Regions from separate parts of the Cohnella hongkongensis genome, predicted to be linked through region 3. Evidence: riboswitches for the same ligand, from Rfam matches in the RefSeq annotation. Region 3 holds a riboswitch; each other region holds the start of a gene.
What was found. Region 3 has a riboswitch for cyclic di-AMP ahead of ACFO3S_RS05220 (HAD family hydrolase). Riboswitches for the same ligand answer to the same signal wherever they lie in the genome.

Region 1 (5,320 bases), on a different contig from region 3:
TCTTCATCCTGATTCTCCGGCAAGACCGGCATGAATATTACCGCACGCTGCTGGCCTTGTGCCTTGGACTGCTGCTGTCGAACCTTGTGTTCCTGCTTTTCCAGACGACCGTTCCCCGGCCCGAGGTGACGCCCGACAGCCTGTTCGACCGGCTCGTCCTGTTCATCTACGCCAACGATCGGCCTTATAACTGCTTTCCGAGCGTTCATGTGCTGACCAGCGCCTTGATGATTTACGGCGCCCGGGTTCTGGGCGGGGGCGCGAGAACGGTCGTCGCCCTCGTCGGCGCCACCATTATCGCGTCCACCTTGTTCATTAAGCAGCACGTCCTCGCGGACGTTCTCGCAGGCCTTCTCGCAGCCAAGCTCGTGTTCTGGCTGGCGGGCGAGCTGATGCCGCTCATTCGGAAGAAGCTGTCCGCGGCGCGCGAGCGCGTCTAGCCGATCCGCGCCGATTCGCGAAGGCGGCGCGCTCGCCTGACGGAAGGGGCGGGCGATTCAGGCTCGCGCCCGGGCAGCCCGGTGGAGGCGCCATATGACCCAGCCTACAAGAGCGGGGGACAGAAGGCTGAATACGCCGCCGGCAAAATTGCCGGGCAGGCCGTCGAACATCATCTGCATGCCCATCAGAATCGCATCCAGCGTGACATGAGCGAAAATGACGGCCATTAATCCGAATCGCAGCATGAACCAGCCGAACAGGAAGGACAGGAGTACAAGCTCAATGATGCGAGTGTAGACCGGATAAACCGCGTAGCCGACATGCCCGAGCGCCCAGAACAGTCCGGGGGGAACGATGGCGAGCGTCGTCAGAACGACGGCTGATCTGCGGGACGGCTCCCTCCCCGTCCACTTGCGGGCAAGACCGACGAACCAGCTGCGGAACACTCCGATGCCGAACAGCCGGCTCTGCAGCTCCTCCGATATGCCCGCGCACCAGGCCAGCAGCGGCAGAAGCAGCGGAAGGCTCATGTTATACATCGACTGCGTGGCGTCCGACGAGGCGAACGCGCCGAGCGTTTTCTCCAGCAGAAGAAGAATGACGGATTGGGCGCCCAGCAGAATAAAAGCGAGGAAGTAGCCCTCCTTCATGCTCTTCAGCACCGCCTCCCCGTAGCCGGACTCCCGCCACCTCGGCCAGAGCGGCCTTCCCATCGACTTCCACAAACCGTCCCCGCCGACGGCCGAGAAGTAGGTCAGCAGCGCCATTGCCGCATAAGTGACGAGGCTGACGGTCAGATTAACCCGATCGCCCACGCTGACTCCAGACTCCCAGGTTCCAGCCCGCAATCCGGGGATCATGTTAAACGTTAAGGCTGCATACAGCGCAAAAAAGACGGTCGCAAGAAAAATGCCTCTTCGGTAGGAGGTATATCCGCCGTGAGTCCCCGTGTAGACAATCGCAAGGATGAATAGCAGCAACTGGGGCAAAATGAACCCGAATACCGACAAATGGCCGGCCAACCGCTCCTGGTCCTCCATATACCGGACGAAGGAGGCCGGCAGATCGACCCGATACGCGACTGCGCCTCCCTGCCATTCGGGAATCGCGGAGTCCGCCGGACGGAACGACGGGGGCAGATCGACGCGCAGCCGGAGCTCGGCCTCCTCGATCGCGGATAAGCGGGACACATACTCGAAGCCGCGATCGCCGAAGGATTCGCCGGTCCATTCCCAGTCGTTCGCGCGAATGCCGTACCACTCGGCGTACCGCAGCGCGGCGGCGGCTTGCTCGGCTGCAGGCCGCGTCTCTTCCTCGCGGCTCGCGGAGCCGGCGTCGAAGTCAGCCCCCAAATGCCGCCAAGCGACCAGGCTGCCCGACTCCATATGGACGGAGACGGCCAGCGCGCCCGGGGACCCGCTGATCGTCAGCTCGACGACGTACACGTCCGTCGGAGCCGCCGCCGCCCACAGCTTGTCGTACGAGGCGGTCAGGCCATGCTTGGACAAGTAGCCGTTCGCCTTGCTGTCGGTCATATGCGTTACCGTCGTCTTGCTCACGTCCGCAGCTTCAATGCCGAATTTCTCGTTCGCCCATTCGATCGCCTTCCGCTCCGCTTCGGCTCTCGTCAGCACGGCGGAGGCATTCGTCGTGAAAAGCTGCCCCGTTATCGGGAAGACTTGAATGAGCAAAAACAGCGCCAGCCCGATCGCAGCCGTCCAAACCCAACGTTTGTCCAGCGGCGTCGGTCGATTTTCGATCATGCGGTTTCTCTCCTCGCCAGCAGTAAAATTCAAAGATAACGTATTCAACGGCTTCGCGCTTGAAGCTGCCGTTTTTTTTCATTAAGTATCTCGCATTTTCAATGAAAATGAAAGCAAACCGAACGATAATGACTGTCCGAAGCCAAAACTCTCGAAGAACTATCCGTTAAACCGCCTAAACGAGCCGGATTGCCCCCTTTTTGACGTTGTTCCCGCTCAGCGTAAGGGCTATAATGCGGGGGTACGTTTTTTATCCGGAATAAATCGGCCGAATTTCCTAGGACGGAAAACGGGGGACCCAATACGGATCGCGGGGTACAGGTTCATTGTATTCGAGCGTCCAGGGGTGAATTCCAAACCGCGACAGACCGCGGCGGATAGGGCAGCCTGTTCGAGCCCGAACCCGACAGCTAACCTCGTAGGCGTTAGACGAACAGGAATCGCGTGCATGAAGGGCACTGGGGTTCCAGTGCTTTTTTGGTGATTCAGAAAGCAGCAGCGGGATACGGGTCGAGGTGGATCATTGTGTTCAAAAAAGCGGTGCGCTGGTTATATGCTTTTCCTCCGAGGATGATGCTTCTCGGTTTTAGTTTGATTATTTTGACCGGGGCGCTGCTGCTGATGCTGCCGATCGCTTCCGCGAGCCGGGAGCCGCTGTCGTTCGTCGACGCCCTGTTTACGGCAACCTCCGCAACGTGCGTGACCGGCCTCGTTCTGTTCGATACGGGCGCCCACTTCTCCGTCTTCGGCCACTGGGTGATTCTTCTGCTGATCCAGGTCGGGGGCGTCGGCTTCATGACGATGGCCACGCTGTTTGCGCTCATCTTAAGAAGGCGGATTTCGCTCAAGGAAAGACTGATTTTGCAGGAGTCGCTTAACCAGGGCAGCATCGAAGGACTTGTCCGTCTCGTACGCAAGGTGATCTTCTATGCGCTGGCGCTGGAGCTGGCCGGAGCGGTGCTGTACACGATCCGCTTCGCTTTCGACATGCCGTTCGGTCAAGCGGTCTATCACGGCGTTTTCCATGCGATCTCCATCTTCAACAATGCGGGCTTCGATCTGTCCGCAGAGGGCAACAGCTTTATCGGCTATTCCGAAGACGTCTACATGAACGTCGTCTCGATGGCTCTCATCGTTCTTGGCGGCTTCGGCTTTATCGTGCTGGCGGATTTGTTCGATTACCGGCACAAGCGCAAGTTCTCGCTGCACACCAAAGTCGTGCTGAGCGTCTCCGCCGCGCTGGTCGCCGTCGGAGCGATCGTCATTCTGATCTTCGAGTTCACGAATTCGCGCACAATCGGAGACGAGCCGTTTGCTTACAAAGCGATGTCCGCGCTGTTCCAGTCGGTCACGACCCGCTCGGGCGGGGTCTCGACGGTAGAAATTGCCGAACTGCGCCAAGCGACCCAATTTTTCATCGTCATTCTGATGTTTATCGGGGCTTCTCCCGGCTCGACGGGCGGAGGCATCAAGACGACGACGTTCGCCGTGCTCGTCGGCGCGGTGCTGGCGATGATGCGCGGCAAGGAGGACGTCGTGCTGTTCCGTCTGCGGCTGGCCCAGGAGAGAGTATACAAGGCGATTACCGTAACGCTGTTCTGCATCGGCATCGTGCTGACCGGGACGCTGGTGCTCGCTACGACGGAGGATGCCAGCTTTCTGAAAATTTTATTCGAGGCGACGTCGGCGTTCGGCACCGTCGGACTGTCCATGGGGCTGACCGACAGCTTGAGCCTGGCGGGCAAGCTGACAATTATCGTTCTGATGTTTATCGGCCGATTGGGGCCGCTCACCTTGACCTACGCTTTGGGACCGAAGCCGGGTCGGCCGCTTTATCGTCACGCGGAAGGCAAAATCATCATCGGGTAGAGGACGGAGAAGGATGAAATTAAATCAGTTCGTCATCATCGGACTGGGCCGCTTCGGCTCCAGCCTGGGCCGGGAGCTGATCCGACTGGGCTACGAGGTGCTCGGCGTCGACCGGGACGAGGAGAAGGTGCAGGAGATGTCCGGCATGCTGACGCATACGGTCATGGCGGACGCGACGGAGGAGGATGTGCTTCGTTCGATCGGGGCGCGGAATTTCGACTGCGGCGTCGTGGCGATTGGAGACGATATCCAGGCGAGCATTCTGGCGACGATTCTGCTGAAGGAGCTTGGGGTGAAGAAGGTCGTGGCCAAGGCGGTATCCGATCTGCACGGGCGGGTGCTGGAGAGAATGGGCGTCGACCGGATCATCTATCCGGAGCGGGACATGGGCGTCCGCGTCGCCCACCAGCTCGTCTCGCCGAACCTGCTCGATTACATTGAGCTGTCGCAGAAATATACGATCGCGGAGCTGGCGGTGCCGCAGTGCTGGTCGGGCAAATCTCTGGCGGATGTCGACCTGCGCGGCAAGTTCGGCTGCAGCATCGTGGCGATTAACAAGCCGGGGGGAATTATTATCGCTCCCGCCGCCAAGGATGTGCTGTCGAAGGAGGACGTCATGGTGCTGATCGGTACGAACGATCAGATCGAGGAGTGTCAGGAGTCTTTTCATTCCGGTGAATGAAAAGCATCCCGTTCGCTCAGGCTAAAGCTATGACGAGCGGGATGGAGGAATGGCGATGAAGAGGTCGCGACTGGGAAGAGCGGTGATGGTGCTGGCGAGCGCCGTCACCTTTTTAACGTTGTGGGGCGGCCTGCCGGTAGCCGACGGGAAAGCGAAGCCGTCCGGCACGCATTGGTCCGAATGGGAGCGCCGATACGAAGGCGTGTTTGTTCTGTCGGCCTCGCGCGAGGCCCGCAAAGTCTCCTTGACGTTCGACGACGTTCCCGATCCCCGTTACACGCCGAAGGTGCTGGATATTTTGAAGAGGAAGGACGTTCGGGCCAGCTTCTTCGTCGTCGGCACCCGTGCGCGGAAGTACCCGGAGCTGGTCAAGCGTATTCATCGGGAAGGGCACGATATCGGCAACCACTCCTACAACCATCCGGATTTCTCGAGGCTGTCCCTGGCGAAGGTGCAGGACCAGATTATGCGGGCCGAGCAGGTGATCGCAAGTACGGTAGGGTTCAGACCGAGACTTGTGCGTCCGCCTTACGGGGAAATTGTGCCGAGCCAGCTGGAGTGGGCC
Region 2 (5,320 bases), on a different contig from region 3:
GCGACCATAAGTCCGGCTCCAAGCGTGCCGTACCGCGCAAGCGTAAATACGACGAGATCGGATATCTCTCCTTTGCCGACAACGGGAGTCGCCAGCATGCCGCCGTTCACGGGGCGGTCTCCGACGACGGAGAGGCATTCGTATTTCGCCTGCCACACGACTTTGCCGGTCAGGCCGTTAATTTTGCGCAAATAGGCAAAGCCTTTGCTCCCCTGCTTGTCGACCTCCGTTCCCGTGTATAAAAACGGCACGCCCTCCTCGACCTCGACGACGATCGTCGCATCCGTATCGTCCAAAGGCGGAAGCGCCCATGCCGGCTCGTTCGTCCGCACGTTCATGGCCACCAGGCTGCCGCCGTTGTCGGCGAAGTAAGCCAGATCGCCGTAAGCGGCGACGGAGTTCTCGATGCCCGGATAGCCGTTGCCGGCGATTTTATATCTGAATTTATGGATCACCGGCTTGATCGAGAGCGCTGCCCGCTTCGGATCGAACGCGGTGTTCAGCTGGATGCGATAAAACAAGCCGTTCTCCCCGCCCACCGTCAGCGTATCGTCGAGCCGGTTGAACAGGGCGGAGCTGTCGAAGGCCCCCCACTTCCGGTAGGCGAACGAATCGATGCCGTTCACGCGCAGCAGCCTTTTCTGGTCGGTCAGGCTGTACAGATTGAACCCGATCGTCCCGTTCTCCGGAACCCCCTCGCCCACGTACAGCAGCGGATAACCGCGGGGGTCGACGGACACGCTGCCTTTTAACGGATTTCCGACCTTGATCGGGCTTCTCGTCTCCTCCCCCGTCTCCAGCTCCAGGAAATAGACGTAGCCGTCCAGCGACGCATAGATCACTTCCGTAAAATCCGGCTTGGTGCGGAATTTCGCCTTCACGTTCATGGTGCGAAGCACCTCCGGCTTCCATCTGACGATCGCCGGCTGTCCCGTCCACCCGGCGCCGCCTCCCCACGAGCTGCTTCTCGTCCGCTTTTCCCACGCGATCTTGGGCCGGTAGGTCCGCATCTGCACCGTGCCGAAGGAGGGTCGGCTTCGCTCTCCGCCGCCGCGGAAAGTGAGCACGCCCTCCACGTCCGTATAAGTGTCGGGAAACGCTCGGGAGCCGGCGAGCTTGCCGCTCCATTGCCCGTTCTGAACGCCGTTCGCTTCCGCGATTCCCTGCCCCGCAAGCAGCGTCGCAAGGAGAAATATGACCGCTGCGCTCCCTCTTCCCATCCCCGTTCCAGCCTCCCCTGTCTCGCAATGAATAGATTTTACCTTCCGGGGCAGGAGAAGCATGTCAAACGGTCAAACGGGAAAACGAGGAACCTTTGTCGGAATCGGTTGAATGCGCGGCGGAACGGGCGAAAAAAGGACCGTCCGGCAAGCTGTCGAAGGCGCTGTCGCCCGGCTTGCGAGACGGTCCTATACTCTTTGAAAGGCGGGCTGCGTCAGCTCGGCACTTCCGCCCTTCTTTCCCGCTTGCGGGGAACGTCGGGCAGCTCGTTCACGGAGACGACCTCCTTCGTCCGCTTGGCCGGCTTCTTCCAGTAGCGCTCGCTTCCCGGAAGATCGTCGAACCAGGCAGCGTCGTCGGGACAATCCAGCACCATGAACTTCCCGTAGTTCCCTTCGCGGGACTGGTGATACTTCAGATACGCCTTGCCGTTCTCGATGGCCAAAATCTCGATCTTGCCCGACGTATGGCTCATCGACAGGCGCACCCTCTTGCCGAGTCCGGAAGTGCGGGCCTTCGCCTTCTCGACGATGTCGTAAACCTTGGCCAGCGGCAGCACGAAATCGTTGTTGCCCGCTACCGGACGGTTGATAAAAAAGTAATACGGCGTCACGCCGGCCCAGCTGAGCCGGTCGAGCAGCTCGCCGAGCACCTCCGGATCGTCGTTGATGCCCCGCAGCACCGGGGTCTGGTTGACGACGATCGCTCCGGCGTCGTGAAGCGCCTGGAAGCCCTTGACCGCTTGCGGCGTAATCTCGCGCGGATGGTTGATATGAGCCATTACGTAAATTCTCTTCTCCGCGCTGGAAAACTCGCGAATCGTCGCCAGCAGCTCCTCGTCCTCGTAGATGCGCATCGGATTAAAGACCGGGATCTTCGATCCGAGCCGAATAATCTGGACATGATCGATCTCGCGCAATCTATGCAATATCGCGCGCAGTTTAGGCGTCGCGAGAATGAGGCTGTCGCCGCCGGTAAGCAGCACGTTGCTGATCTCCGGGTGGTTGGCGATATATTGCAGGCCCGGCTCGATGTCCGACGTCGCCTCCTTGACGTCGTTGCGGAACAGTCTCTTGCGGAAGCAGTAGCGGCAATACGCGCCGCACACCTCGGAAACGATCAGCAGCGCGGTCGACGAATACTTGTGCTGGCAGCCCTTGACGACGTAGTTCGTATCCTCGTCCGAGGCGTCCCAGCGCCCGTATTCCTCCAGCTCGCCCTCGTTCGGAATGACCAGCTTGCGGATCGGATCGTTCGGATCCTCCCAATCGATCAGTCCCAGATAATAGTCGTTCACGCGGAACACGAACTTTTCCGTAATTTCCTTTAGCTTCTCACGCTGTTCCTCGGGGATGTGAGAGATTTTTCCGATATCGGTGATATACTTTGGTTGCGCCATTCGGCATTCCTCCTCCACGTATATTCAGTCGAATTCGAGAACGAATCCGTTCCAAGCCCCGCTTTGCCCTCCTTCCGTCCGAAGACAAAAAATAGCCCCGCGCGCAGCAGACCATCCCCTACTGCGAACAAGGGCCTATAGAGACAGAAAAAGACCCTCAACGGGTCAAAAGAATGCGCAGCTTATCCTGCCCATGACAATCCGACCCATCCAGTGCAGACGAGGTTAGCTGACGGGCTCGGGATAGATGGTTCCCTACATTCGCCATGAATGATTCGCCCCAAAAGAATGGTTCCCCCGCTTTCCGGAATATTCCGGAAACTAAGCTTAAAATAACTATAAAATAATCCTTTCGCCCTGTCAACCGCCGGAAAAGCCCGGATGCGATTGTAAGGCGGGTTTCGCGTCGGTTACAATGGAAGAAACAAGGAGGAAGACTCGATGCACAATGCCCGTAAACTTTCGGACACGCTCAAGGCTCTGATCGACCGGAAAGTCGTTCTGTTTCTGGTCGTCATTCTGCTGATCGGTCTGAACATTTTCATTCTGGAGAAAATCTCGTACGTCTTTCATCCGTTCAAGGTCGTTTTGGAGACCGTTTTTCTGCCCTTCCTTCTGACGGGAGTCGTCTATTACCTGCTCACCCCGATCGTCGACTACCTGGAGAAGCAGAAAGTGAAGCGCGTCTATTCGATCGTCGCGCTTTATCTCGTCATTATCGCCGTTCTGACGCTTACCGTCATGAAAGTCGTGCCGATGCTCAGCCAGCAAATTTCGAGTCTGATCACCCAGTTCCCGACCTACACCCAGAACGCTCAATTAAAGTTCGAGGAGCTGATCGGCAACGAGTACTTCAATCAGCTGCAAGAGATGATCGGCATCGATACCGCCAAGCTGGCAGACGATTTCTCCACGAGAGCGTCCGCGATTCTGAACAACGCCTGGTCCGGAATCGGAAGCCTCGTCGGCAAAATTACGGAAACGGTGCTGGCGATCATCACCGTGCCCTTTATCCTGTTCTATCTGCTCAAGGATCGCAAGAAGCTCGCTCCGTTCGTGCTCGGATTCGTGCCGACCCGGCTGAGAAACCGCTCCTTCGGCGTCATGCTCGAGATGAACCATCAGATCAGCTCGTATATCCGCGGCCAGATTATCGTCAGCGCCTGCATCGGCGTGCTGCTTTATATCGGGTATCTCATTATCGGTCTCGATTACTCTCTCGTGCTCGCCGTCATCGCCGCTTGCACGAGCATCGTGCCTTATCTCGGACCGGCGATCGCAATTACGCCGGCGTTGATCGTCGCCCTGATGACCTCGCCGATCATGCTCGTGAAGATGATCGTCATCTGGACGATCGTTCAGCTGATCGAGGGCAAATTCATTTCTCCCCAGATTATGGGAAAAACGATGCGCGTCCACCCGATTACGATTATCTTCGTCATTATCGCGGCCGGCAATCTGTTCGGCATCATCGGCATCATTCTGGCCGTTCCGGGCTACGCCATTCTGAAGGTGATCTTCACCCATCTGTTTCGCTGGTTCAAGCGCCGCACGGGGCTGTACGAGGAGGAGCTGCCGCCCGGCGCGGCGGAAGCGCCAAGCCGCCCCGAGAGCTGACGGACGCCTCTTAGGGCGGAATACCCGAAATGTGCCAAGGCGCTGAGGAGGCAACCCCTCCCCACCGCCTTTTTTCCGCTGTGCAATATGCAATGTCAAGCAAACGATTTCGACGTCCGGCAGACGGGGCCGTTTGGGCCGCGCCGCTTACGCATGCTGATATTGGGCATGATGAAGCCTGCTGTAGATGCCGCCCGAGGCGATCAGCTCGCGGTGGCTGCCCTGCTCGGCGACTCCGCTCTCGTCCACGACGACGATCCGGTCCGCATTCCTGATCGTCGCCAGTCTGTGGGCGATGACAAGCGTCGTTCGGCCGACGGACAGCTCGGACAGCGACTGCTGAATCGCCGCCTCGGTCTCGGTATCGAGCGCCGACGTCGCTTCGTCGAGGATGAGAATCGGCGGATTCTTCAGGAACATCCGCGCGATCGCCATTCGCTGCTTCTGCCCGCCCGAAAGCTTGACGCCGCGCTCTCCGATAATCGTGTCCATCCCTTCCGGCAGCTGCTTGATCATCTCCTCGAGCGAGGCTCTCCGGGCCGCCTCCCAGATCTGCTCGTCGGTTGCCTTCAGATCGCCGTAGGCGATATTCTCGCGGATCGAGCCCGAGAACAGAAATACGTCCTGCTGCACGATGCCGATGTTCTTCCTCAACGACTTCAGCGTCAAATCCCGAACGTCCATTCCGTCCACCGTAATCCGTCCTCCGGTCACTTCGTAGAAGCGCGGCAGCAGGCTGCAGATCGTCGTTTTGCCGGCTCCCGAGGGACCGACGAACGCAATCGTCTCTCCCGCCCGAATATTCAGGGAGATTCCCTTCAGCACGTCCCGGCCTTCCTCGTAGCCAAACGACACGTTCTCGAAGCGGATGTCTCCGCGCAGCGACTCGACCTCGACGGCGTCCTTGGCGTCGACGATGTCCGGCTCCGTGTCGATAATCTCGACGTAGCGCTTGAATCCGGCGATGCCCTTCGGATAGCTCTCGATGACGGCGTTGATCTTCTCGATCGGCCGGAAGAAAATGTTCGACAGCAGCAGGAACGCCATAAACTCCCCCAGCACGATTCTGCCGTCGATAAAAAA
Region 3 (5,320 bases):
AGCCGCGGCTTGAACGACCGCTCCGGTTGGCGCCAGGTCGGCTCCGCGCGGCCCGGCGGCAGGAGCGGGAGACGCCGCCCCTTCCGTCCGTTCCGAAGCCTTCGAGACCACGGCTCCGGGCTCGGGAAGAACGCGAGGCTCGACCGTGCCGCCATCCGGCCATCGCGCCTCGATGCCGCCCGGCCAGGCCATCCAGCGCAGCTGGCTTCCGGCCTCCTCCGGAAGCAGCGGAATGACCAGCTTCGCTAGAAGCAGAAACCATAAAGCATAGCTCCACGCCGGAGACAGCGCCTTGCGGCAAACCTTCCGCAAGGCCAGGATAAGCAGGACAAGAACGGCCGCTTCCGCCGAACCGATCAGCACGCGCTCCAACAGACGCGCCGCGAGCTCCATGCCTACTCCTCCTTTTCCCGGAGCAGCGCCTTCAGCTCCCGGACGTCTTCGGAAGAGAGCTTCCCGGATTCCAGGAAGTGCACCATAATCGGCTTAAGCGAGCCTCCGTATATCCGGTCGAGGAAGGAGCGGCTGGCTTCCCGAACGCAGTCCTCCTCGTTCACGAGGGGGTAGTAGGCATATTCCCGCCCGTCCTTGCGGAAGCCGAGCGCTTGCTTCTGAACGAGCCGGCCGATCAGCGTCTTGACCGTCTTCGGCTTCCAGGGCTTGCTCCCGCTAAGACGGGAGATAATGTCGGCGGCCGTTAATGGCGACGATTGCCATACGATCCGCATAATATCCCATTCCGCATCCGAGATGGGGGGAGAGTCGGACATGCAGCTTCCTCCGTTCGTTCATCACCGGTGATGGACATCAAAAAAAGATTACAGTTGTAGTCTACGTGAATAGATTACAACTGTAATCTTGATCTGTCAAGCTGCCCGAGGGTAAGGTTTAGCGTACGCGGGCGGAAGGGACGGAGGCTTTCGCTTTCAGGCGTTCGTAGCGGCTCAATATTTCCTGGTGGAGGGCGTGTGTATCGGGGATGCCCATATGCTTGCGGATCACGTGTCCGGCGCCTCTTTGGCGAATGGACGTCTGCAGGATGACCGCTTCGAGATCGCCGTCGTCGTCGTACAGCAGCGCGGAGGCGATGGCGGACGCCAGATGCGGAACCGGAATGCCGTTATCGTGAGCCTGCAGCGCCGGGCGCACGAACCGTTCGTTCCGGGACAGCTTGCGCAAAGGGGAGCGTCCGACGCGGACGATCTTGTCGACGATGGCGGAATTCTCGAATCTGCGCAGCGTTTTGCGAACGTAATGGCGATGTTCGCCGGGAGGAAATCCGTGCTTGGCGATCAGAAGGCGGGACGTCTCGTCCAGCGCGCGCTCGACGCTCCGGCGGAGATCGGCGTCCTGCATCGCCTCCTGGATCGTCCGGTACCCTTGGCGATAGCCATAGTAGGCGGCGACGGAATGCCCGGTGTTGACCGTAAAGAGCTTTCGTTCGATGAAAGGTTCAAGCGAATCGACGTAGCGAGCGCCTTCGATCGCCGGGAAGCGGTCGATCAACGGGACCCGCTCGATAATCCACTCGCAGTAAGGCTCGACTTGAACGGCAAGCGGGTCGGCATGCTGCTGCGGGGGGACGATGCGATCGACCGCCGTATTCGGGAAGAGGATGAGGCTTTCCGCCAGCGGCTGCCACTGCGGAGCCAAATGGTGCATGACCCACCTGCGCAGCAGGGCGCTGCCGCTCAGCGCGTTCTCGCAAGCCATCACCAGCAGGGGCCGGGGATCGCTGGCGAGGCGAGCTTCGATTCCCCGGGCGATCGGCTCGGCAATCTCGGGCAACGCGGAGGCGCCGACCGCCGTCGTGACGACGTCCGCCTCCGCCACCTTGCGGATCACGGCGTCGCGGTCCTTCAGATTGACGCCGGTGACGCCGTCTACCCATATGCTCTGCTTCGGTTCTCCGGCGAAGGTAACCTTGTATCGCTTCTTCTGCTGGAGGGCCTTGACCTGATTTCCGTTGCGGGCCGCGAAGCACACTTCGTAGCCCGAGCGGGACAGCATCAAGCCGATGAACCCTCTTCCGATATTGCCTGCTCCAAATTGTACGGCTTTCATGGTCTCGTTTCCTCCATTCCTTCCAATCTGCTTGCGGGGCCTCAGGATACGGCGGCGCGGCCGACGAGCCGGCGAAAATCAATGTCCGTCAGCGAATCGGCCCGATAGTGGGCTCGGGGGAAGCTCAGCGTCTCCGTCAGCACGTTCGGTACGACGACGCATATCAATCCGGCCGCCGCAGCCGCCCTGGCTCCGTTAGGAGAATCCTCGATGGCGACCGCTTCCTCCGGACGAACGCCCAATCCGCTCAGCGCCTGCAAATAAAGCTCGGGATCGGGCTTGACCCGGCTTACGTGATCGGCTGTTCGGATGCATTCGAAGTAGTCCGTCAGCTTCAGGCGATCCAGATGCGAGCGAACCCACTGCTCGGAGGAGCTGGAGGCCAGGCCGATCTTCAGGCCCAAAGCTTTGGCCGACTCCAGATAGCTCAGCACGCCGGGGCGGACCGTTTCCTCCTCCATCCGCTTGGCGTGATTGTCGTGAATGTTTTCGCGGAACGCCTCTTTGTCGATCGGCAGTCCGAGCTCGGTCATGAGGTATTCGTAAGGATTAAAGCGGTGCAGGCTCGTGCCGATGCATTGGGAATATTGCTCCAGCGTCAACTCGACGCCGTGCGAGAGATAAGCTTCGCGGAACGCTTGATACCAAGCGGTCTCCGTATCGATAATCGTTCCGTCGAAGTCGAAAATAATGGCTTTGATCATGAACCTGTCTCCCTTCGCGCCTTCGCGCTGGATTGGCTTTCCGGTGAGTCCGGAGGGCGAAAATGACAAAAAGAGCCCTGTTGTCAGGGCCCGGCTTCCTCATGATCCGAAGCAAAGATTAGCCCCATCTTATGCCTACGAGGTTAGCTGACGGACTCGGGAAGATGGTCTCCCTACGTTCGGCCTGCGAACGATTCGCCCCAATAATGGTTCCCCCGCTTTTCGGCAGTTGGCGCCGAAAACTAAGCGTAGCTTCAGTATATATCAACGACAGAAATGTGTCAATAAATATAACATAAAGAGGTTGTTAGAGTCATAATAGAATCTTTTCAGTCAAATTAAATAACGCATATATTACGTATAAGTGCCGCTCACCGATTCCCGGCGTATTCCGGAAGCTTCCGGAGCTCCTTTCTGTATTCCGAGGGGGAGTGGCCGCTCCACGCTCTGAACTTCTTGGAAAAATAAAGCGCGTCCCCGTAGCCGACCGACGAGGCGACCTGTTCAATCGTCATCTGCGAGGCCAGCAGCAGCTCGGCCCGCTGCATGCGAATCTGCAGCAGGTACTGCATCGGCGACATTCCGGTCGCCTGCTTGAACAGCTTGCACAGATGGGTTCGATGATAGCCGAGCATCCCGGCGATGCCCGAGACGGAGATCGGCTGAGCGTACTGCAGCGTCAAATATTGCAGCGCCTGCTTCACGATATGGTCGGCGTCTGCGGCGGCCGGGGCCGCGAGACGATTTTTGGCGCGGGCGGCGCCGAGCTGGTGCAGCAGAAGGCGGAGCCAGCCTTCGGCCTCCAGATTGGACAGCTCGGCTCCGAGCGAGCCCTCGAAGCAGCGCCGGAGCTGCTCGTAGGCGTTGCGGACGTGCGGATTCAGGCTGCCGGCTACGACCGGGTTGTCCGGAGAGGCGCCGATCGCCTCCATCGCCGCCGCGGCTCCGGAGCCGACAAAGGCGAACCAGGCATAGCGCCAAGGCGCTCTGTCGTCCGCCTGATACGAGAACAGCTCGCCCGGGAAAATCATAAAGGAGTCTCCCGCGCCGCAGCGGTAGGACCGGCCCCCTATCGTGAAATCTCCGTACCCGGACAGCACGGTGTGAATGAGATAATAATCGTGAACGGCTGGCCCCATCTTGTGCAGAGGGACCGGCTGGCCTTCCCCGCTGAAGAGAACGGCCAGCTCACCGCCGGAGGGAGAAGGGTTCATGCCGAGGACGTATTCGTCATGATCCGGAGTCATGGCGCTCACCTGCCTGAAGTCTTTTGCTCCTACTATAGCAAACAAACGACAAATGTCCATATAGATGCGCGATGCCTCCATATTCTTGCGAGTGCGCTTGCATTACATTGGAGGTAGCTTATCATCTTATTTATCCGGAGGTTATCGACTTGTCCAAAATTACTTTTATCGGCGCGGGAAGTACGGTTTTCGCCAAAAACGTGCTCGGGGACGTCATGCATACGCCTGCGCTGCAAGGCTTCGAGATCGCGCTGTTCGACATCGACCCGGTTCGTCTGAAGGACTCCGAGAACATTCTCAATAACATCAAAAAGACATCCGGAAGCACCTGCGTCATCAAGTCCTACGGCGACCGCAAGGAGGCGCTTCGCGGAGCGAAATACGTCGTCAACGCGATTCAGGTCGGCGGCTACGACCCATGTACAATCACGGATTTCGAGGTCCCGAAAAAGTACGGCCTGCGGCAGACGATCGCGGATACGGTCGGCATCGGCGGCATTTTCCGCAACCTGCGGACGATCCCGGTCATGCTCGACTTCGCCAAGGACATTCGCGAGGTCTGTCCGGACGCTCTGTTCCTGAACTATACGAACCCGATGGCCGTCCTGACGAACGTCATGAATACCTACGGCGGCGTAAACACGGTCGGCCTGTGCCACAGCGTGCAGGTGTGCGTACGGGATCTGTTCGACAATCTCGGCATGGACGCGACGGGCGTCAAGTCGAAGATCGCCGGCATCAACCATATGGCCTGGCTGCTCGAGGTCTCGAAGGACGGCGTCGATCTGTATCCGGAGATCAAGCGGCGCGCGGCGGAGAAGCAGAAGGAGAAGCATCACGACATGGTCCGGTTCGAGCTGATGCTGAAATTCGGCTACTACATTACCGAGTCCTCGGAGCACAACGCCGAATACCATCCATACTTCATCAAGCGCAGCTATCCGGAGCTGATTGAGCGCTTTAATATTCCGCTGGACGAATATCCGCGCCGCTGCGTCGAGCAGATCAGCAAATGGGAGAAGCTGCGCGAAGAGCTGCTGAACGACTCCAGGCTGGAGCACGAGCGCTCGCACGAATACGCCTCTTACATCCTCGAGGCGATCGAGACGAACGTTCCGTTCAAGATCGGCGGCAACGTCATGAACGCCGGCGGCCTGATTCCGAACCTGCCGCGCGAAGCTTGCGTCGAGGTGCCCTGCCTCGTCGACCGTTCCGGCGTCACTCCGACCTATGTCGGCAATCTGCCGCCGCAGCTCGCCGCGCTGAACCGCACGAACATCAACACGCAGCTGCTGACGATCGAAG

Region 1: another riboswitch for cyclic di-AMP. It lies ahead of ACFO3S_RS02035 (TrkH family potassium uptake protein); the one in region 3 lies ahead of ACFO3S_RS05220 (HAD family hydrolase).
Region 2: another riboswitch for cyclic di-AMP. It lies ahead of ACFO3S_RS23635 (KamA family radical SAM protein); the one in region 3 lies ahead of ACFO3S_RS05220 (HAD family hydrolase).

The regions. Positions count from the first base shown of each region.
Region 1 covers NZ_JBHSEP010000001.1:450,787-456,106, reverse strand. Annotated here, with positions in the region: gene ACFO3S_RS02045 (phosphatase PAP2 family protein) at 1-440, shown strand, start outside; gene ACFO3S_RS02040 (hypothetical protein) at 498-2,204, opposite strand; cyclic di-AMP (ydaO/yuaA leader) riboswitch at 2,461-2,644, shown strand; gene ACFO3S_RS02035 (TrkH family potassium uptake protein) at 2,775-4,073, shown strand; gene ACFO3S_RS02030 (potassium channel family protein) at 4,087-4,755, shown strand; gene ACFO3S_RS02025 (polysaccharide deacetylase family protein) at 4,811-5,320, shown strand, end outside.
Region 2 covers NZ_JBHSEP010000024.1:45,581-50,900, reverse strand. Annotated here, with positions in the region: gene ACFO3S_RS23640 (outer membrane protein assembly factor BamB family protein) at 1-1,220, opposite strand, end outside; gene ACFO3S_RS23635 (KamA family radical SAM protein) at 1,436-2,620, opposite strand; cyclic di-AMP (ydaO/yuaA leader) riboswitch at 2,819-2,958, opposite strand; gene ACFO3S_RS23630 (AI-2E family transporter) at 3,062-4,237, shown strand; gene ACFO3S_RS23625 (ABC transporter ATP-binding protein) at 4,385-5,320, opposite strand, start outside.
Region 3 covers NZ_JBHSEP010000002.1:450,709-456,028, reverse strand. Annotated here, with positions in the region: gene ACFO3S_RS05235 (M56 family metallopeptidase) at 1-393, opposite strand, end outside; gene ACFO3S_RS05230 (BlaI/MecI/CopY family transcriptional regulator) at 396-770, opposite strand; gene ACFO3S_RS05225 (mannitol-1-phosphate 5-dehydrogenase) at 889-2,064, opposite strand; gene ACFO3S_RS05220 (HAD family hydrolase) at 2,106-2,768, opposite strand; cyclic di-AMP (ydaO/yuaA leader) riboswitch at 2,886-3,027, opposite strand; gene ACFO3S_RS05215 (AraC family transcriptional regulator) at 3,140-4,015, opposite strand; gene melA (alpha-glucosidase/alpha-galactosidase) at 4,165-5,320, shown strand, end outside.